2 regions of the Microbacterium sp. PF5 genome follow, and region 1 is predicted to be linked to the other one. Evidence: predicted binding sites of a transcription regulator. Region 1 holds the regulator's gene; the other holds the start of a gene.
What was found. Region 1 encodes HrcA, which represses chaperone genes, less so after heat shock. Its sites were predicted from a motif close to TTNGCACTCGNNNNNNNCGAGTGCNAA; they were not measured.
Positions count from the first base shown of each region.

Region 2: groES (co-chaperone GroES) is a predicted target of HrcA. The motif match lies at 1,334-1,360, and genes of this name have one in related genera.

Region 1 is NZ_SSDQ01000082.1:10,192-20,467, forward strand. Features, by position in the region: gene DW297_RS06380 (ABC transporter permease) at 1-613, opposite strand, end outside; gene DW297_RS06385 (ABC transporter permease) at 615-1,598, opposite strand; gene lepA (translation elongation factor 4) at 1,841-3,694, shown strand; gene DW297_RS06395 (DUF1990 family protein) at 3,766-4,419, shown strand; gene hemW (radical SAM family heme chaperone HemW) at 4,419-5,636, shown strand; gene hrcA (heat-inducible transcriptional repressor HrcA) at 5,741-6,772, shown strand; gene dnaJ (molecular chaperone DnaJ) at 6,805-7,920, shown strand; gene DW297_RS06415 (16S rRNA (uracil(1498)-N(3))-methyltransferase) at 7,923-8,651, shown strand; gene DW297_RS06420 (HIT domain-containing protein) at 8,689-9,036, shown strand; gene DW297_RS06425 (PhoH family protein) at 9,083-10,108, shown strand; gene ybeY (rRNA maturation RNase YbeY) at 10,105-10,276, shown strand, end outside.
Region 2 is NZ_SSDQ01000176.1:4,882-15,157, reverse strand. Features, by position in the region: partial or broken gene DW297_RS18655 (hypothetical protein) at 1-85, shown strand, start outside; gene DW297_RS18650 (class I SAM-dependent methyltransferase) at 90-1,295, opposite strand; gene groES (co-chaperone GroES) at 1,447-1,743, shown strand; gene rarD (EamA family transporter RarD) at 1,918-2,847, shown strand; gene DW297_RS18635 (ABC transporter substrate-binding protein) at 2,993-4,249, shown strand; gene DW297_RS18630 (ABC transporter ATP-binding protein) at 4,377-5,144, opposite strand; gene DW297_RS18625 (ABC transporter ATP-binding protein) at 5,141-6,136, opposite strand; gene DW297_RS18620 (branched-chain amino acid ABC transporter permease) at 6,126-7,103, opposite strand; gene DW297_RS18615 (branched-chain amino acid ABC transporter permease) at 7,107-8,393, opposite strand; gene guaB (IMP dehydrogenase) at 8,709-10,211, shown strand.

The DNA of each region.
Region 1 (10,276 bases):
GGGCCGCGCTGACGTACTCGCGCTCGCGCAGCGACAGGGCCATGGTCCAGATGACGCGGGCGGGGAAGTACCACCCGATCACGAAGATCATGATGAGCGCGATCACGCGCCAGTCTCCGCCGGCCTTGTTCGAGATCATCGCGAGGATGAGGAAGCTCGGGATCACCATCATGAAGTGGATGATCAGGAGCGAGATGCGCTCGGTCCAGCCGCCGAAGTAGGCCGCGGCCGTGCCGACCAGGGCCGACACGATCGTGACGCCGATCGAGACCGTGAGCGCGATCATGAGAGAGCGCTGCAGGCCGACCGCGACCTGCGCGAACAGGTCGTTGCCGGCGTTGTTGGTGCCGAACCAGTGCTCCGTGGACGGAGGGGTGCTCAGGTTGAGGAAGTCGAGCTCCACGTGGTCGTAGCGCGCGATCAGCGGGCCGAAGATCGCGAACAGCACGAGCAGCGCGAAGATCACCAGGCCGATGAGCGCACCGCGGTTGCGGGAGAAGCGCCGCCAGTACAGGCTCCACTTCGACAGGCGCTTCGTCGCGACGCGGGTGGTCTCGGGGCCGGCGGCCGCGGGGTCCGGGTGGATGGTCGGGTCGAGCATGTCGGTGCTCATGTCAGCTCACTCTCACACGCGGGTCGAGGACCACGACGGCGATGTCGGCGAGGATCGCGCCGATCGCCGTGAGGACCGCGCCGAAGGCCGCGATCGCGACGGTTCCGTGGATGTCGTTCTTCGAGATGGTCTCGATGAAGTACTTGCCCATGCCGTTCCACGCGAAGATCGTCTCGGTCAGGACCGCACCGGTGAAGATGGCGGGGATCGTGAAGGCGACCTGCGTGGCGACGGGGATCAGCGAGGTGCGCAGCGCGTGCTTGCGGATGGCCTGCTGCTTGGTGAGGCCCTTGGCGCGGGCGGTGCGCACGTAGTCGGCGTTGATGTTGTCCAGCAGCAGCGAGCGCTGCAGGAAGTGGATGCTCGCGTAGCCCGTGAGCACCAGGGCTATGGTCGGCAGCGTCAGATGCTGCAGCACATCTATCAGGGTGGGGAAGAAGCCCTCGACCCCCTGACTGGCGTTCCCTGTCACATAGAAGATGCGCGTGCCGGTGGCGTTGTTGAGGCCGATCGCGAGCAGCACGATCGCGAAGGCCGCGACCACGATCGGGATGTTCAGCGTGATGATGCTGGTGGCCTGGCCGATGCGGTCGGCGAGCTTGTACTGGCGGGAGGCCGTGTACACGCCGAGCGCGATGCCGAGGATCGTGGTGATGATCGTCGCGCCGAGCACGAGCTCCGCGCTGACCCACATGCGGTACGCGACCTGCTCGTTGACGGAGCCGCCGGTCGGGCTCACCCCCCAGTCCCAGCGGAGGAGGATGCTCGTGAACCAGTTCCACCAGCGCTCGATGAGCGGCACGGTGTCGCTGAGGTTGCGGGGCACGAGGAGGTTGTTGATCTGCTCTTCACTGAGCGGAGGACGACGGCCCACGTAGTTGCTGCGCGGATCGAGGAACCCCCACGCGAGGAAGTAGGTGAGGTTCGTCGCGACCACGATCATGAGCAGCCAGCCGAGGGCGCGGCGTGCGAGGTACTTGATCAAGGGGGATTGTCTTTCTCTTCTCCAGACGCGCTCGGGATCCGCCGACGCAACGCTGAGCCGGGCGGATGAATCGGGCGCCATCCGCCGTTCTGCGCGACGCGACAGCCCTCACGGAGTCTGTGACGGAGTCGTATCGCTTACGGGATCCGGTGTCACGGATTGATCCCGGGCAACTTCGGGAGACTATCACCGATGTCCCCGAATGGGGATTCCCCTGCGCCTCACCGTAGAATCGACGGGACATGTCCCCACGCGCTCTCACCCCGCTTCAGCCTGCCGCGACGCCGGCTGCGCAGATCCGCAATTTCTGCATCATCGCCCACATCGATCACGGCAAGTCGACGCTCGCCGACCGCATGCTCCAGATCACCGGAGTGGTGTCGGACCGGGACATGCGGGCGCAGTACCTCGACCGCATGGACATCGAGCGCGAGCGCGGCATCACCATCAAGAGCCAGGCCGTGCGCATGCCCTGGGAGATCGACGGCGAGACGTTCGCGCTGAACATGATCGACACCCCCGGCCACGTGGACTTCACCTACGAGGTGTCGCGCTCCCTCGCCGCGTGCGAGGGGGCGATCCTCCTGGTCGACGCCGCACAGGGGATCGAGGCGCAGACGCTCGCCAACCTCTACCTGGCGCTCGAGAACGACCTGCACATCATCCCGGTCCTCAACAAGATCGACCTCCCGGCGGCCGACCCGGAGAAGTACGCGAAGGAGCTCGCCTCCCTCATCGGGGGCAAGCCGGAAGACGTGCTGCGCGTCTCGGGCAAGACCGGCGTCGGCGTCGAGGATCTGCTCGACCGCCTCGTGCGGGAGATCCCCGCGCCGGTCGGAGACGCCGAGGCTCCCGCCCGCGCCATGATCTTCGACTCCGTGTACGACGCGTACCGCGGCGTCGTCACCTACGTGCGCATGGTCGACGGCAGCCTCTCCCCGCGCGAGCGCATCCAGATGATGTCGACCGGCGCCAACCACGAGGCTCTCGAGGTCGGGGTGTCCAGCCCCGAGCCGACGCCCACGAAGGGCCTCGGTGTCGGCGAGGTGGGCTACCTCATCACCGGCGTGAAGGACGTGCGCCAGTCGAAGGTCGGCGACACCATCACGAACGCGCGCAAGCCCGCCGCTGAGGCGCTCCCCGGTTACACCGACCCGAAGCCGATGGTGTTCTCGGGCATCTACCCGATCGACGGCAGCGACTACGCGGAACTGCGCGAGGCCCTCGACAAGCTCAAGCTCTCCGACGCGTCGCTGCAGTACGAGCCGGAGACCTCGGTCGCGCTCGGCTTCGGCTTCCGCTGCGGCTTCCTCGGCCTGCTGCACCTGGAGATCGTGACGGAGCGGCTCGCGCGCGAGTTCGGCCTCGACCTCATCACCACGGCGCCGAGCGTGATCTACGAGGTCGTCACCAGCGACACCGGCGAGACGGTCACGGTCACGAACCCGAGCGAGTACCCCGATGGGCGCATCGGCTCGGTGTCGGAGCCGATGGTCAAGGCGGCGATCCTGCTGCCCAAGGACTACGTCGGCACCGTGATGGAGCTGTGCCAGTCGCGGCGCGGCACGCTGCTGGGCATGGAGTACTTCTCGGAGGAGCGCGTCGAGCTGCGCTACAACATGCCGCTCGGCGAGATCGTGTTCGACTTCTTCGACCAGCTCAAGTCCAAGACGCAGGGGTACGCCTCGCTCGACTACGAGCCCTCCGGTCAGCAGGAGGCCGACCTGGTGAAGGTCGACATCCTCCTCCAGGGCGAGAAGGTCGACGCCTTCAGCTCGATCGTGCACCGCGACAAGGCCTACGCGTACGGCACGATGATGGCCGAGCGCCTGCGCAAGCTCATCCCTCGTCAGCAGTTCGAGGTGCCGATCCAGGCGGCGATCGGTGCGCGCATCATCGCCCGCGAGACCATCCGCGCGATCCGCAAGGACGTGCTCGCCAAGTGCTACGGCGGTGACATCACCCGCAAGCGCAAGCTCCTCGAGAAGCAGAAGGAGGGCAAGAAGCGCATGAAGATGGTCGGCCGCGTCGAGGTCCCCCAGGAGGCGTTCATCGCGGCGCTCTCCGGCGACGTCGAGGGCAAGGACAAGAAGTAACCCGGGCGATCCTGGGCGCTCCCGTGGTGCGGGGGGTGTTCGCCCAGGGAACCCGAAGTAGGCTGGATCTCATGCGGCGCGGGACTTTCCGAGACGACACGGTGGACTATGCGGCCGTGGGTGCGACCCACGCCCCCGACCTGATGCAGTACCCGCCGGAGCGCAGCATCCCGGCGGAGGAGTCCTGGCGGATCGGCAGCGGCGAGGAGCGGTTCCAGACGGCGGGCGAGGCCCTGCTGTCGTGGACGGCGCAGCGCGCAGCGGGACTCTCGGTGGAAGACGTGCGTCCTGCCCCGGGCCCCGCGTACGCCGGGGTCAGCTTCGACGCCGAGGGCAACCCGATCGCGCCGAGCAAGCGCGACGTCGAGCCGCGCTATGACGCGGAGGGCATGCCGTTCGTCGGAGCCGGGATGACGCTGCACCTGCGCGGTCGGGTGGGCGGTATGCGCGCCGACTCCGAGCTGCGCGTGATCTCGGTCACCGAGGAGACACGGCGCATCGGCTTCGTGCTCGGGACGATCGGCGGCTCGGTCGTCAGCGGCGAGGAGTCGTTCGACGTCGACTGGCGCGAGGACAACGACGAGGTGTGGTTCACGGTGCGCGCGTTCGACGCGCCCAACGCGCTCGTCTACCGCCTGATCCCGGCACTCATGAAGCGGCGCCGCCGCGAGCTGTTCGCGCGGTATCTGCGCGCGATCTCCCCGCTGTACGCGACCCCCGTCTGATGGCGGGACCGCTTCCCCTCGGCGATCCGGCTCCCGCCGACGGCCGCCTGCCCGACGACCTGACGATCTCTGCCGACACCCCGTTCTCGGCGTACCTGCACGTGCCGTTCTGCCGCGTGCGCTGCGGCTACTGCGACTTCAACACCTATACGTCGAGCGAGCTGCGCGGCGCGAAGCAGGAGGACTATGCGTCGACCCTGATCGGCGAGATCGCCCTCGCTCGCGGCGTGCTGGAGGCCGCGGGGGCGCTGCGACCGATGGACACGGTGTTCTTCGGGGGCGGCACGCCGACGCTGCTGCCCCCGGGCGACCTCGCGCGCATGCTCGGCGCGGCGACCGCGGCGTTCGGGCTGGCGCCGGGTGCCGAGGTGACGGTGGAGGCGAACCCCGACACGGTGACGCCCGAGGTGGCGCGCACCCTCGCGGAGGCCGGCGTCACGCGGTTGTCGATCGGCATGCAGTCGGCGGTGCCGCACGTGCTCGCCGCTCTCGATCGCACGCATCAGCCGGAGAACGTGCGGACGGCGGTGGCCGCGGCCAAGGGTGCGGGACTGGACGTCAGCGTCGACCTCATCTACGGCGCGCCGGGGGAGTCGCTCGCCGACTGGGAGGCGTCGCTCGATGCGGCCCTCCAGCTCGAGTCGGACCACATCTCCGCGTACGCGTTGATCATCGAGGACGGCACGAAGCTGGCGCGGCAGATCCGTCGCGGCGAGGTGCCAGCCCCCGACGACGACCTGCAGGCGGACATGTACGAGCTGGCCGACGAGCGGCTGGCCGCGGCGGGCTTCGAGTGGTACGAGGTCAGCAACTGGGCGCGCACGCCGGAGCAGCGGTCGCGGCACAACCTGGCGTACTGGCGGGGGAGCGACTGGTGGGGCTTCGGTCCCGGCGCGCACAGCCACGTGGCGGGACTGCGCTGGTGGAACGTGAAGCATCCGGCCGCCTACGCGCAGCGGCTCGCGGCGTCCGCGTCTCCGGCGGCGGGACGGGAGCGCCCCGACGTGGAGGCCCAGACGCTCGAGCGCATCCTGCTGCTCAGCCGCATCCGCGAGGGCATCGCGGTGGACGACCTGCCCGCGGCGAACCGCCCCCGCGTGGCCGGGCTCATCGCGGACGGCCTGATCGACGCGGCGGCGGCGATCCGCGGGCGCGTGCAGCTCACCCTGCGCGGACGCCTCCTCGCCGACGCGGTGGTGCGCGAGCTCACCGACTGAGTGATCGGCGCGCGGGTTCGGAGAACTCCCGGTCGTACGCGGTAGGATTGGCACTCAGGGTGTCAGAGTGCCAGCGTCCGGTCGTCAGCGGGAAGGGGTGGGCCATGGTCACAGAGCGAGGACTCCAGGTTCTCCGCGCGATCGTGCAGGACTACGTCGAGACGCACGAGCCGGTGGGCAGCCGATCGATCGTCGACCGTCACTCGTTCGGGGTGTCCGCGGCGACGATCCGCAACGACATGGCGCAGCTCGAAGACGAGGAGCTCATCACCGCCCCCCACACGTCGTCCGGTCGCGTGCCCACCGACAAGGGCTACCGCGTGTTCGTCAACCACCTCGCCCAGCTCCGTCCTCTCTCCTCGGCGCAGCGCTCGGCGATCGAGTCGTTCCTCGCCGACCCCGCCGACCTCGACGACCTCATGGCGCGCACGGTGCGGGTGCTGACGCAGCTCACGGGTCAGGTCGCGCTGGCGCAGTATCCGTCGTTCGCCCGCGCGCGGGTCACCCACGTGGAGCTCGTCGCGCTGGCCCCCAACCGTCTGCTGACCGTGCTGGTGACCGATGCCGGCGGCGTCTCGCAGCGGATGACGGTGCTGCCGGACGCGATCGACGAGACCGACCTCGGTGTGCTCCGCGCCCGGCTCTCCGCCCTCATCACGGGGCAGGCGATCGCGGAGGCGTCCGAGCGGCTGCAGACCCTGCTGGCCGCGGAGGAGACGCCGCGCGACCGCGTGCTGCGCACTCTCGCCGGCGTCCTCGTCGACGAGCTGGGCGGGTTCCGTCAGGAGCGACTGGTGATGGCGGGCGCGGCGACCCTCGCCCGCCGCGAGCACGACTTCCGCGGCAGCATCCACCCCCTCCTCGAGGCGATCGAGGAGCAGGTGACGCTGCTGCGGCTGATGAGCGAGATGGTGGCCGACGAGCACGGCCTGGCGGCCAGCATCGGCACCGAGAACGCGCCGTTCGGTCTCGGCGAGGCGTCGATCGTCGCGAGCGACTACGCAGCACCGACCGGAACGGCGCGCGTCGGCGTGATGGGGCCGACGCGCATGGACTATCCGAGCAACCTGGCGGCGGCGCGGGCGGTGGCCCGCTACCTGTCGCGGATGCTCGACGACGACGAGGCCGGCCGCTGACGCGGCCCCACGGAACACGCAGAAGGGCGATTGTGGCGGACCACTATGAGGTTCTCGGGGTGTCCCGGGACGCTTCCACGGATGAGATCAAGAAGGCGTACCGCCGACTGGCGCGGCAGCTCCACCCGGACGTGAATCCGGGCGAGGACGCGGCCGAGCGGTTCAAGCTCGTCACCCACGCGTACGACGTGCTCAGCGACGAGGAGTCGCGACGCCGCTACGACATGGGCGGCGGGGACGGCGCCGCGGGCAACTTCGGCGGCTTCGGCGGGTTCGGCGACATCTTCGAGACGTTCTTCGGCGCCGCGCAGGGCGGTGGCCGCGGAGCCCGACCCCGGTCGCGGCGCGAGCGCGGTCAAGACGCCCTGGTGCGCGTGACGCTCGAGCTGGGCGACGTCGTGTTCGGCGCGCACCGCGACATCGAGGTCGACACCGCGGTGCTGTGCGAGACGTGTCAGGGCTCGTGCTGCCAGGAGGGCACGTCGCCCGTCACGTGCGACATCTGCGGCGGCACCGGCCACGTGCAGCGTCAGGTGCGCAGCCTGCTCGGCAACGTCGTCACCTCGCAGCCGTGCGGCACGTGCGAGGGCTACGGCACCACCATCCCGTATCCGTGCGGCACGTGCGGCGGACAGGGGCGCGTGCGGTCGCGGCGCACCGTGTCGCTCGACATCCCCGCCGGCGTGGAGACCGGACTGCGGCTTCAGCTGCCCGGCTCCGGTGAGGTCGGTCGCGCCGGTGGCCCCAACGGCGACCTGTACGTGGAGGTCACGGTCACCCCGCACCCCGCGTTCAGCCGGGAGGGCGACGACCTCCTCGCGACGCTCGAGGTGTCGATGACCGATGCGATCCTCGGCACCGACACGTCGATCGAGGGCCTGGACGGCGAGGTCGACCTGGAGATCCGCCCCGGTGTGCAGTCCGGCGACGTGCTGACGATCAAGGGCCGCGGCATCACGCCGCTGCGCGGCACCCAGCGCGGCGACCTGCGCGTGGGCGTGCAGGTCGTGACACCCACGAAGCTCGACGCGTCGCAGCGCAAGCTCATCGAGGACTTCGCGAAGAAGGCGAAGGCTCCGGCCCCGCAGCTCGCCCAGTTCCAGCAGGGGCTGTTCTCGAAGCTGCGCGACCGGTTCCGCGGACACTGATCGTGGCGCTCCACTTCCTTGTCGAGACGGCGGGAGGCGCGGCCGTCGGCGACCTGGTCACACTGACCGGCGCCGAGGCGAAGCACGCCGCCGTGGTGCGTCGGCTGCGCGTCGGCGAGGCCGTGACGGTGGGGGACGGCCGCGGCGTGTGGCTGACCGGTGTCGCGGAGGAGGTCTCGCCGTCGCGCGTCGAGGTGCGGGTGCAGGAGCGCGCGGAGTCGCCGGCGCCGTCGCCGAGGGTCGTGCTGGTGCAGGCGCTCGCGAAGGGCGACCGTGACGAGCTCGCGGTGCAGGCGGCGTGCGAGCTCGGCGTGGACGAGATCGTGCCGTGGCAGGCGGGTCGCAGCATCTCGCGCTGGGAGGGGCCCAAGGCCGCGAAGGGTCGCGAGCGCTGGGCGACGATCGTGCGCGAGGCGGCCAAGCAGGCCCATCGCGCATGGGTGCCGGAGGTCGCGCCGGTCGAGTCGACCGCGCAGCTGGCGGCGCGCGCGGCGCAGCAGCGGGTGCTGCTGCTCGACCCGACCGCGCCAGGGCGGCTGTCCGACCTGGAGCCCGACGGCCGCGACCTCGTGCTGGTGGTGGGGCCCGAGGGCGGCATCTCCGCCGAGGAGCTGGAGCGGCTCACGGCGGCGGGCGCGGAGCGCGTGCTCCTCGGCGACACGGTGCTGCGCACGTCCACGGCCGGACCGGCGGCGATCGCGGTGCTGTCGGTCGCTCTCGGCCGCTGGTGACCGCCGCCGCGTGCAGGGGCCCCGGTAAGCTGAACGCATGAGCGAACCCTCGATCTTCACGCGCATCCTGAACGGGGACATCCCCGGTGAGATCCTGCTCGATGCGGGTCGGGTGTTCGTGATCCGCGACATCAACCCGCAGGCTCCGCTGCACGCGCTCGTGATCCCGAAGACCGAGGAGTACCGCGACGTGACGGAGCTCGCGGCGGGTGACCCGGGTCTGCTGGCCGAGATGGTCGCGGCAGCGAAGCGCATCGCCGACGAGCACGCCAACGGCGAGTACCGCCTCATCTTCAACAACGGCGCGAGCGCCGCCCAGTCCGTCTTCCACGTGCACGCCCATGTGCTCGGCAATCTCGAGGAGAACAAGCTCGTTGGCTTCTGACGATCAGGAAACCGTCACCGAACGCATCTACGCGGACGGTGTCGCGATGGTGCAGCTGCTCGGTCCGCAGGACCGCCTGCTGCGGATGCTGGAACGCGAGCACCGCGATGTGCAGGTGCTCGTCCGCGGCAACGAGATCACCCTGACGGGCGAGCGCGACGCCGTCGCGAAGGCGAAGAACCTCGTCGACGAGCTGCTGGCGATGACGAAGGCCGGGCACGACCTGGCGCCCAGCGACGTGTCCAGCTCGGCGCGCATGCTCCGCACCGAGGGCGGTCCGCGCCCGAGCGAGGTGCTCGGCGAGGCGATCCTGTCGACCCGTGGCAAGGTGATCCGCCCGAAGACGCTCGGACAGAAGGAGTACGTCGACGCGATCGAGGAGAACACGATCGTGTTCGGCATCGGCCCGGCCGGTACCGGAAAGACCTACCTGGCGATGGCGAAGGCCGTGCAGGCGCTGCAGCGCAAGGAGGTCACGCGCATCATCCTCACCCGTCCGGCGGTGGAGGCGGGGGAGCGGCTGGGGTTCCTGCCCGGCACGCTCACCGACAAGATCGACCCGTACCTGCGCCCGCTGTACGACGCGCTGAACGAGATGATGGACCCGGAGATCGTGCCGCGCCTGATGGCCACGGGGACGATCGAGGTGGCGCCGCTCGCGTACATGCGTGGTCGCACGCTCAACGACTCGTTCGTGGTGCTCGACGAGGCGCAGAACACGACGCCGGAGCAGATGAAGATGTTCCTGACCCGGCTGGGCTTCGGCACGAAGATGGTCGTCACGGGCGACATCACCCAGGTCGACCTGCCGCAGGGGTCTTCGGGACTGCGGCTCGTGACGCGGGTGCTCGACGGGATCGACGACATCCACTTCACCCGACTGACCAGCGACGACGTGGTGCGGCACTCGCTCGTGGGGCGCATCGTCGACGCGTACAGCGAGTACGACGAGAAGCGCACGGCGCAGCGGTTCGAGCGCGAGCAGGCGGCGGAGTTCGCCAACAGGGCGGAGCGCCGCGGGGCACAGCGACCAGGACCACGCGACCGGATGCCGAAACGGGGGCTCTCATGATCGAGATCAACAACGAGTCGGCGATCGACGTCGACGAGACGGTGCTGCAGCGGCTCACCGACTTCAACCTGGAGCAGCTGCACGTCAGCCCGGACGCCGAGGTGGCGATCGTGCTGGTCGACGAGGGCGCCATGGAGGCGCTGCATGTGCAGTGGATGGACGAGCCGG
Region 2 (10,276 bases), on a different contig from region 1:
GTCCGGAGACTCGTATCTGGTGACGACGGGTCCGCCCGGCGATCCGATCCGGGTGGAGATCCCCGATCGCGACCCGGACGGCTGAGCGATCAGTCGGCCGCGGACACCCGGTCGGCGAGGATCGCGCGGCGCCGGTCGCCGATCCGCACGAGGATCAGGGTCGCCTCGGCGTCGCCCTTCAGCGTGAGCATGCGCCGGAACGCCGCGGGATCCACGTCCACCCCGCGCTTCTTGATCTCCAGCCGCCCGATGCCGTTCGCCTTCAACGCCGCGTTGATGCCCTTGGTGTTCATCGGCAGCACGTCCCGCACGCGGAAGCTCTGCACGAACGGGCTCGTCAGGGCGGTGTCCGACGTGAGGTAGGCGATGCGGGGGTCGAGCATGCCCGCGTCGAGGCTGCGCGCGACATCCCCGATCAGGCGGGCGCGGATCACGGCGCCGTCCGGCTCGTGGAGGAACGCGCCGAGGTCGCGCACCGGGGCGTCCTCCGCATCCGCCGCGGCGGTGAGCTCGTGGGACCGGTCGCCGCGGATGAGCAGCGCCGAGCGGCGCACACCGTCTCGCGCGAGCTCGCGCGTCCACACCACGAGCTCGACCACGCTCCCGTCGGCGCTGATCCACTGCGTCTCGGCGTCGTCGGGCAGGGCGTCGCGGTCGTGCGCGGGGCCGAGCTTGATCCCTGTGGGCTGCCGCGCGGCGACCCCGAAGGCCCAGTCGAGCGAGAGGGAGTAGTCGTCCGCGGCGACGCGGCGGGTCTCGCTGTGCCCAGAGGTGCGGCGGGCGGGGTCCATCCATACGGCGCGGCCGGGTCGTGGCTCCCCGAGTGCGTCCTCCGCGGTGTCGTGCCGCACGGTGACGCTGTCGCCGAAGGGCGCGAGGTTGTAGGCGGCGATCGCGGCGGTGACCTCGTCGGCGTCGACCGCCAGCACGTCGAGTCCGGCGCCCGCGAACGCGAGCGCATCACCGCCGATGCCGCAGCCGAGGTCGGCCACGGCCGTCATCCCCGCGCTGCGCAGGCGCTGCGCGTGCCGGGCCGCGACACCCAGGCGCGTGGCCTGTTCGAGGCCGGCCCTGGTGAACAGCATGCGGGCCGCGAAAGGGCCGAACTTCGCGGCGGCCTTCGCCCGCAGGTGCGCCTGGCCGACCACGGCGGAGACGAGGTCGGGGGAGTGCCCGGCCGCGCGCAGACGCGAGACCGCGGCGGCGGCCTCTGCGGTCGAGCCCACCTCGCCGGTGCCGTCGAGCAGTTCGAGGCCGGCGGGGGTCAGCAGGGCACGCAGCTCGGACATCTCCACGCCTTCAGCCTAGGCGCGCGGGGGCGGACGTTCCCGGGCTGGCACTCGCATTGCATGAGTGCCAGCCGACCGCCTACACTGGCATTAGCACTCTCGGGTTGAGAGTGCGAACGAGTCTTTCGTGTCAGCGTCAAGAAAGAAGAGGTAGACCGTGTCGGTTTCCATCAAGCCGCTCGAGGACCGCATCGTCATCAAGCAGGTCGAGGCCGAGCAGACCACCGCGAGTGGCCTGGTCATCCCCGACACCGCCAAGGAGAAGCCCCAGGAGGGCGAGGTCGTGGCGGTCGGCCCCGGCCGCATCGACGACAACGGCAACCGCGTTCCGCTCGACGTCGCCGTCGGCGACCGCGTGCTCTACAGCAAGTACGGCGGCACCGAGGTGAAGTTCGGCGCCGACGAGTTCCTCGTCCTGTCGGCTCGCGACGTCCTCGCGGTCGTCGTCCGCTGATCAGCTGAATCCCGTCCCCGCCGCGCGCGGGGCCACGGATCCGAAGAGGTCCGGATGCCACGGCATCCGGACCTCTTCTGCGTTTCCGCCAATCGTCGGTCACTTCCCGCCGATCTTCCCGAGCGGCCCGGTGACCGGCGCGGTGGGGTCGCGCCGCGGGCATAGGGTTGTGCGGTGACCCCCGAGACCGCCCGCGCCACCCCGACCGCGGGCGTCGTCTACGCCGCGTCCGCCTACGTCTTGTGGGGGGTCCTGCCGCTGTACTTCCTGCTCCTGGCGCCGACGGGCCCGTGGGAGGTCGTCGCGTGGCGCGTGGTGCTGTCCTTCGTGTTCTGCCTGCTGCTGCTCACGGTCACGCGCGGGTGGGCGGCCATTCGCGTGATCCTCCGCACGCCCCGGCTGCTCGGGTGGACGGCACTGGCCGGTCTGCTCATCTACATCAACTGGCAGGTGTTCCTGCTGGGCACGCTCAGCGGCAACGTGGTCGAGACGGCGCTGGGCTACTTCATCAACCCGATCACGACCGTGCTGCTCGGCGTGTTCGTGCTCAAGGAGCGCATCCGCCGGTTGCAGTGGGTCGCGGTGGGCATCGCCGCGATCGCGGTGGTCGTGATCATCGTGGCGTACCGCTCCTTCCCGTGGATCGCACTGTCGCTCACCGCCTCGTTCGGTGTGTACGGGCTCATCAAGAAGAAGATCGGTCCGGCGGTCGACGCGGTGAGCGGGCTCACGCTGGAGTCGTTCTGGCTGCTGCCGATCGCGGTGGTGCAGCTGGTGGTGGTGGCGCAGACCTCCGGCCTCACGATGGGCGCGAACGGTGTGGTGCACGCGCTGCTGCTGGGTTTCGCGGGCGTCGCGACGGCGGTGCCGCTGCTGTTGTTCGCGGCGGGGACGCGCCGCGTGAACCTGGCCGTGATCGGCATGATCCAGTTCCTCACGCCGATCATGCAGTTCCTGATCGGCGTGGTGGTGCTGCACGAGCCGATGCCGCCGGAGCGATGGATCGGGTTCGTGCTCGTGTGGATCGCGATCGCGGTGTTCGTCGCCGACCTGCTGCTGGCCGGGCGGCGGGGACGCCGGATCGCGCGCGCCGCCCTGCTCTGATCCCCGGGCTCGACCGCGGCGACACCGGGTGTCGGATCGTTAACGCACCGAGATACTTGCACCCCCTGCGCGCTGACCTCACGCCCTAGTGTTAGAGCACCCGCCTGTGGTCACAATCCACGTTCAGTCACGCAAGGGAGCATCCATGAACGCACTGAAGGGCTCGCGCACCGCGAAGGTCTTCGCCGGGATCGCGCTGGTCAGCGCATCCGCCATCGTCATCGCCGGCTGCAGCAGCACGCCGAACGCCGAGCCGTCGGAGGGTGGCGGCGACAAGCCGGCCGCCGACCTGACGCTCAAGCTCGGCTCGCTGCTGCCCGCCACCGGATCGCTCGCCTTCCTCGGCGCTCCCATGGAAGCCGGCGTGCAGCTCGCCGTGCAGCAGATCAACGAGGCCGACGCCGGTGTCACGATCGACCTGACCACCGCCGACGAGGGCGACCTCGACAACAAGGCCTACGAGACGTCGATCACCAACCTGCAGAACGCGGGCATCACCGCGATGATCGGTGCCGCGTCGTCGAGCGTCACCAAGCTGATCCTCGACAGCAACGCCGGTGCGGGCATCCTCACCGTCTCGCCGTCGAACACGTCGCCCGACTTCACGGGCATCAACCCGCTGTACTTCCGCACGGCGCCGAGCGACAACCTGCAGGGCGAGGTGCTGGGCAACCAGATCGCCGAGGATGGCCACAAGACGCTGGGCATCATCTACCAGAACGACCCGTACGGCACCGGCCTGTTCGAGGCCATCAAGGCCACGTTCGAGGGCACCGGCGGCGAGGTCGTCGCCGACGCGTCGTACAACCAGGGTGACGGCCAGTTCAACGCCCAGGTGTCGGAGATCGCGGCCGCCAAGCCCGACGCGGTCGCCGTGGTCTCGTACGACCAGTTCGCGACCATCGCGCCGCTGCTCGCCAACGCGGGCATCGACACCGGCTCGCTCTACCTGGTCGACGGAAACCTGAAGGACTGGGGCTCCGACATCCCGGTGAGCCTCGAGGGTTCGAAGGGCACGCGCGCCGGCGCCGAGCTGCCGCAGGACTTCCTCGACCAGCTCAACGAGGTCTGGACGGCCGACGGCAACGACCCGATCGACGCCGTGACCTACTCGGCCGAGGCCTACGACGCCGTGATCCTGATCGCCCTGGCGGCCCTGAAGGCCGGCTCGGTCGAGGGTGCCGACATCGCCGAGCAGATGATCACCGTCTCGGGTGGCGAGGGCGACGGCGAGAAGTGCAAGGACTTCGCCGAGTGCGCCGCGATCATCAACGACGGAGGCACGCCGGACTACGACGGCCTCTCCGGTGAGATCACGTTCGACGAGAACAACGACCCGAAGGGCGCCGCGATCGGCGTCTACGAGTTCGGCGCAGACAACACCACCACGCGGATCAAGTAAGCCGCATAGCGAAGGCCCCAGGCTCCGGCTCGGGGCCTTCGTCGTGTCCCACGGCGGGCACGGCGCGACGCGTTCCGCACGCAGAAGGGCCCGGCATCCGCTGATGCCGGGCCCTTCGCGGCGCGTGTCAGGCGGCGTCGGTGCCGAGCGTTCCCAGGTAGAGGCCGATGACCTTCGGGTCGTTCAGCAGCTCGCGGCCGGTGCCCTCGTAGGCGTCGCGGCCCTGATCGAGCACGTAGCCGCGGTCGCAGATCTGCAGGCAGCGGCGCGCGTTCTGCTCGACCATGATCGTGGTCACGCCCGCCTTGTTGATGTCGGAGACGCGGATGAACGCGTCGTCCTGCCGCACGGGGGAGAGGCCGGCCGACGGCTCGTCGAGCAGCAGCACCGACGGGTCCATCATGAGCGCGCGCGACATGGCCACCATCTGGCGCTCACCGCCGGACAGCGACCCGGCACGCTGCTTGAGGCGCTTGCCGAGTTCGCCGAAGATGCTGGAGACGAACTCCAGCCGCTCCGCGAAGATCTTCGGGTTCTGGTAGAGCCCCATCTCGAGGTTCTCCTGGATCGTGAGCGACGGGAACACGTTGTTCGTCTGCGGGACGAACGCGACACCGCGCGCCACGAGCTTGTCCGCCTTGAGGCCGACGATGCTCTCGCCCTTGACCGTGATGTCGCCGTCGCGCACGTTCACCATGCCGAAGATGGCCTTCAGCAGCGTCGACTTGCCGGCGCCGTTGGGGCCGATGATGCCGATCAGCTCGCCCTTGTGGGCCACGAGGTTCGCGCCGTTGAGGATGTTCACCCCGGGGAGGTACCCGGCGTGCACGTTGGTGAGCTCGACGACCACGTCGTCGTTCTTGATCTCGTTCCGCTCGACGGGCGCGTCGGTCATGGCTTCTCCTCCTCGGCCTCTTCGGCCTCCACCTCGGCTTCGACCTCGGTCTCGATCTGCTCGCGGATGCGCTCCGCGTCGGCGTCCGAGATCACGGGCAGACGTCCGGTCACGGCACCCAGGTCCACGTCCTGATGCGCGCCCAGGTAGGCGTCGACGACCGCGGGGTCCTCCATCACGGTGTCCGGCGGCCCCTCGGCCACGACGCGTCCCTCGGCCATCACGACCACCCAGTCGGCGATGTGACGCACCATGTGCATGTCGTGCTCCACGAACAGCACCGTCATGCCCAGGTCCTTGAGGTCGAGGATGTGGTCGAGCAGCGACTGCGTCAGCGCCGGGTTCACGCCGGCCATGGGCTCGTCGAGCATCACCAGTGTCGGGTTGCTCATCAGTGCGCGCGCCATCTCCAGCAGCTTGCGCTGGCCTCCGGAGAGCGACGCCGCGAAGTCCTGCTCCTTGGCGTCGAGCTTGAACCGCGTCAGCAGCTCGTGGGCGCGCTGTTCGATCTCCTGGTCCTGCTTGCGCCAGAGGAAGGGGAAGAGCCCGGCCCAGAAGCCCTCGCCGCGCTGGTCCTTCGCGCCGAGCTTCATGTTCTCCAGCACGGTCAGCAGCGACAGCGACTTGGTGAGCTGGAACGTGCGCACCTGCCCCATGCGGGCGACCTTGAAGGAGGGGATGCCGGAGAGGTTGGTGCCGTCGAACGACCAGGTGCCGCTGTTGGGCTTGTCGAAGCCGCACAGCAGGTTGAACAGCGTCGTCTTGCCGGCGCCGTTCGGGCCGATCAGGGCCGTGATGGCGCCGCGCGGGATCTCCAGGTGGTCGACGTCGACGGCCGTGAGGCCGCCGAAGCGCCGCTGCACGGCGTCCACGACGAGGATCGGGTCGACCTTCTTGACGCCGGGCACCGCGGGGCCGGCGGTGAGGCCGGTCGTCTTGGCGCGCGGGGTGCTCTTCGCGGGCGTGACCGCCGCGTCGTTCTCACTTGACAAAGGTCATCTCCCTCTTGTTTCCGAGGATGCCCTGCGGGCGGAAGATCACGATCAGCATCAGCACGATGCCGATGAGGATGTACCGCACGACATCGGCCTGCGCGCCCGACATGGGCAGGTAACCGGCGTTCGCCATGGCGGGCAGCAGCGCGCCGAGGAACGCGAACACGATCCAGAACAGCACGGCGCCCAGCGTGGGCCCGAGCACCGTCGCGGCGCCGCCGAGCAGCAGGATCGTCCACAGGAAGAACGTCAGCGACGTGGAGTAGCTGCCGGGGATCACGGCCGACGGCAGGATGAACACGATGCCGCCGAGCGCGCCGATGATGCCGCCGACCACGAGCGCCTGCATCTTGTACGCGAAGACGTTCTTGCCGAGCGAGCGCACCGCGTCCTCGTCCTCGCGGATGCCCTTGAGCACGCGACCCCACGGGCTGCGCATGAGCGCCCACACCACCAGCACCGCGAGGGCCAGGGCGATCAGGCCGACCACGCGCACCCACAGGTCGGTCGCGTTGTAGGTCCAGGGACCGAAGCCGTACGTGCCGGTGGGGAAGGGGTTCGCGTCGCGGAAGCTCTGGTGGTAGCCGGAGAGGCCGCCCGCGGAGTTGGTCCAGTCCTTGAACAGCTCCGTCACGAACATGAGCCTCACGACCTCCGCGGCCGCGATGGTCGCGATGGCGAGGTAGTCGGCGCGCAGCCGCAGCGTGGGGATGCCGAGCAGCAGGGCGAACAGGGCCCCACCCAGCACGCCGACCAGCACGCCCGCCCACCAGGGGAAGCCGAACGTGAGGATCGAGATCGCGTAGCCGTAGCCGCCGATCGCCATGAACGCGGCCATGCCGAAGTTGAGCAGTCCGGTGTAGCCGAAGTGCACCGCGAGGCCGGTCGCCGCGAGCGCGTACGCGATCGTCGTCGGGCTGAACAGATAGGAGGCGGTGTTGCCGAAGATGCTTCCGAAGTCCATGTGTCAGCCCAACCTTTCCTTGCGTCCGAGGATGCCCTGCGGTCGCACGAGCAGGATGATGATCAGCGCGACCAGGGCGCTGGCGTACTTGAGGTCGGAGGGGACGCCCAGCAGCGTGGACACCTCCACCGCGAGCCCGACGATGATCGAGCCGATCAGGGCGCCGATCGCCGAACCCAGGCCGCCGAGGGTGATGGCGCAGAACATCAGCAGCAGCATCTGCATGCCCATGTCCCACTTCACTCCCGGGCGGAAGTAGGCCCAGAGGATGCCCGAGATGGCGGCGAGCGTGCCGGCGAGGATCCACACGATGCGGATGACCTTGTCGACGTCGATGCCGGAGGCGGCCGCGAGCTGCGGGTTGTCCGAGATCGCCCTCGTCGCCTTGCCCGTCCGGGTGCGGGTGAGGAAGAACGCGACGCCGAGGATGACGATGATGCTGGTGGCCATGCCGATCATGTCGATGTACGACAGCGAGATCGGCCCGAGGCGGATCGGCTCGGGGCTCGCGCCGGGGAGCTGGTAGGTGTTGCCGCCGATGATGTACTGCAGCGTGTACCGCAGCGCGAGCGAGAGGCCGATGCTCACGATCATGAGCTGCACCACCCCGAGGCCCTTGCGGCGCAGCGGCTTCCAGATGCCGGCGTCGAGCGCCCAGCCCAGGGCCGCGCCGCCGATCACCGCCGCGATGATGCCCGCCCACAGCGGCAGCTGCCAGAAGGTCGTGAACACGAGGGTGATCACGGCACCCCAGGTCACCATCTCGCCGTGCGCGAAGTTCGACAGCCGTGTGGTGCCGTAGATGAGAGCGGCGCCCATCGACGCCAGGCCGAGCAGGAGCCCGAAGTTCAGGCCGCCCACGATGCGCGACAGCAGCTGATCGAGGAACGACACCGTGACCCGCTCGCCCGCGCCGAGGAAGAGGTTGACGATCTTGGTGCCGGTGAGCCCGAACTCCAGTTCGAACGAGGCCGTCGTGCCCGACACCGGCTGGATGCCCTCCGGCAGCTGCGAGGCGTCGACGATCACACCGTCGGGGAGCGTGGACTCGTCCACCGTCAGGGTGTACGTCTCCTTCTCCGGCACGTACAGGCGCCACTTGCCCTCGGCGTCGGTCTCGGTCTCGGCCTCGAAGCCGTTGCCCTCGATCGACATGACCACGCCCTCGACGGGCTCATCGGCGTTGGTGACCACACCCGCGAAGTAGAAGTCGGTGACCTCTTGCCCGTCGTCGGTGGTGTCGGCGGAGGCCGCTGAGGGAGGGAGCAGCAGTGAGGCCGCGAGCGCCATGAGGATTCCCAAGAAGACGAAAGCCCAGGGGCGCTTCCGCGGTCCGGCGAGTGCTGTGGGTCCCACGCAACCTCCACTGTGAGTGCTGTCTCCGCGGACTCGGGTCGAACCGCGGGGATGGACGACGCACTTGAGCGTAATGGGCGATCCGCGAATCACCTACCTCTCGGGCCAACGGTCCGGTAACGACGGGGGACTGGGAATGTTCTCGGGCGTGTCTCGCTTAGAATCTGCATACGGGCACAGCCCCGCCCCGGCCGATGTCGACCACCCACTCGCACCCGGACCCGCGCCACGCGCGCAGGAGGAGATTCCATGGACCAGCACGATCCCTTCGGCTTCGTCGGACTGACCTACGATGACGTTCTGCTCCTGCCGGGGCATACCGACGTCATCCCCAGTGAGGCTGACACGTCGTCGCGGATCACGCGTCGCATCTCCGTCGCGACGCCCCTGCTGTCCAGCGCCATGGACACCGTCACCGAGTCGCGCATGGCCATCGCGATGGCGCGCGAGGGCGGCATCGGCATCCTGCACCGCAACCTGTCGATCGCCGACCAGGCCGCTCACGTCGACCGCGTCAAGCGCAGCGAGTCGGGCATGATCACCGACCCCATCACCACGACCGCCGACGCGACGGTGGAGGAGGTCGACGCGCTGTGCGCCAAGTACCGCATCTCGGGCCTTCCCGTGGTCGACGCCGAGGGCCGCCTGGTGGGCATCATCACGAACCGCGACATGCGGTTCGTCTCGGGTTTCGAGCGTCAGACCACGTTCGTGAAAGACGTCATGACGAGCGAGAACCTCGTCACCGCACCGGTGGGCGTCGCGGCGGGCGAGGTCATCGCCCTGTTCGCGAAGCACCGCGTGGAGAAGCTGCCGCTGATCGACGAGGACGGCAAGCTCGCCGGGCTCATCACCATCAAGGACTTCGACAAGAGCGAGAAGTACCCGCTCGCGACCAAGGACGACCAGGGCCGCCTGCGCGTCGGTGCGGCGATCGGCTTCTTCGGCGACGCGTGGGAGCGGGCCGAGGCGCTGCGTGACGCGGGCGTCGACGTGCTCGTGGTCGACACGGCCAACGGCCAGTCGCAGGGCGTGATCGACCTGGTCAAGCGCCTCAAGGCCGACGAGTCCTTCGCCCACATCGACGTGATCGGCGGCAACGTCGCGACGCGTGAGGGCGCACAGGCGCTGGTCGACGCGGGCGTCGACGCGGTCAAGGTCGGCGTCGGCCCCGGCTCCATCTGCACCACGCGCGTGGTCGCGGGCGTCGGAGTGCCGCAGGTGACCGCCGTGTACGAGGCGTCGCTCGCCGCCCGTCCGGCCGGCATCCCCGTGATCGCCGACGGTGGCCTGCAGTACTCGGGCGACATCGCGAAGGCCCTCGTCGCGGGCGCCGACGCGGTCATGCTCGGTTCGCTGCTCGCCGGAACCGACGAGTCGCCGGGCGAGATCGTGTTCCAGTCGGGCAAGCAGTTCAAGCAGTACCGCGGCATGGGCTCGCTCGGGGCGATGCAGACCCGCGGCAAGCAGACCTCCTACTCCAAGGACCGCTACTTCCAGGCCGACGTGCCCAGCGACGACAAGCTGATCCCCGAGGGCATCGAGGGGCAGGTGCCGTACCGCGGCCCGCTCTCCGCCGTCGCCTACCAGCTCGTCGGCGGGCTGCGGCAGTCGATGTTCTACGTCGGCGCCCGCACGATCGAGGAGCTCAAGGCCCGCGGCAAGTTCGTGCGCATCACCTCGGCCGGGCTCAAGGAGTCGCACCCGCACGACGTGCAGATCGTGGTCGAGGCGCCCAACTACAAGAAGTGAACAGCGCCCCGCACCGGGGCGACGACGAGGGGCCGGATGCGCGCAGCATCCGGCCCCTCGTGTGT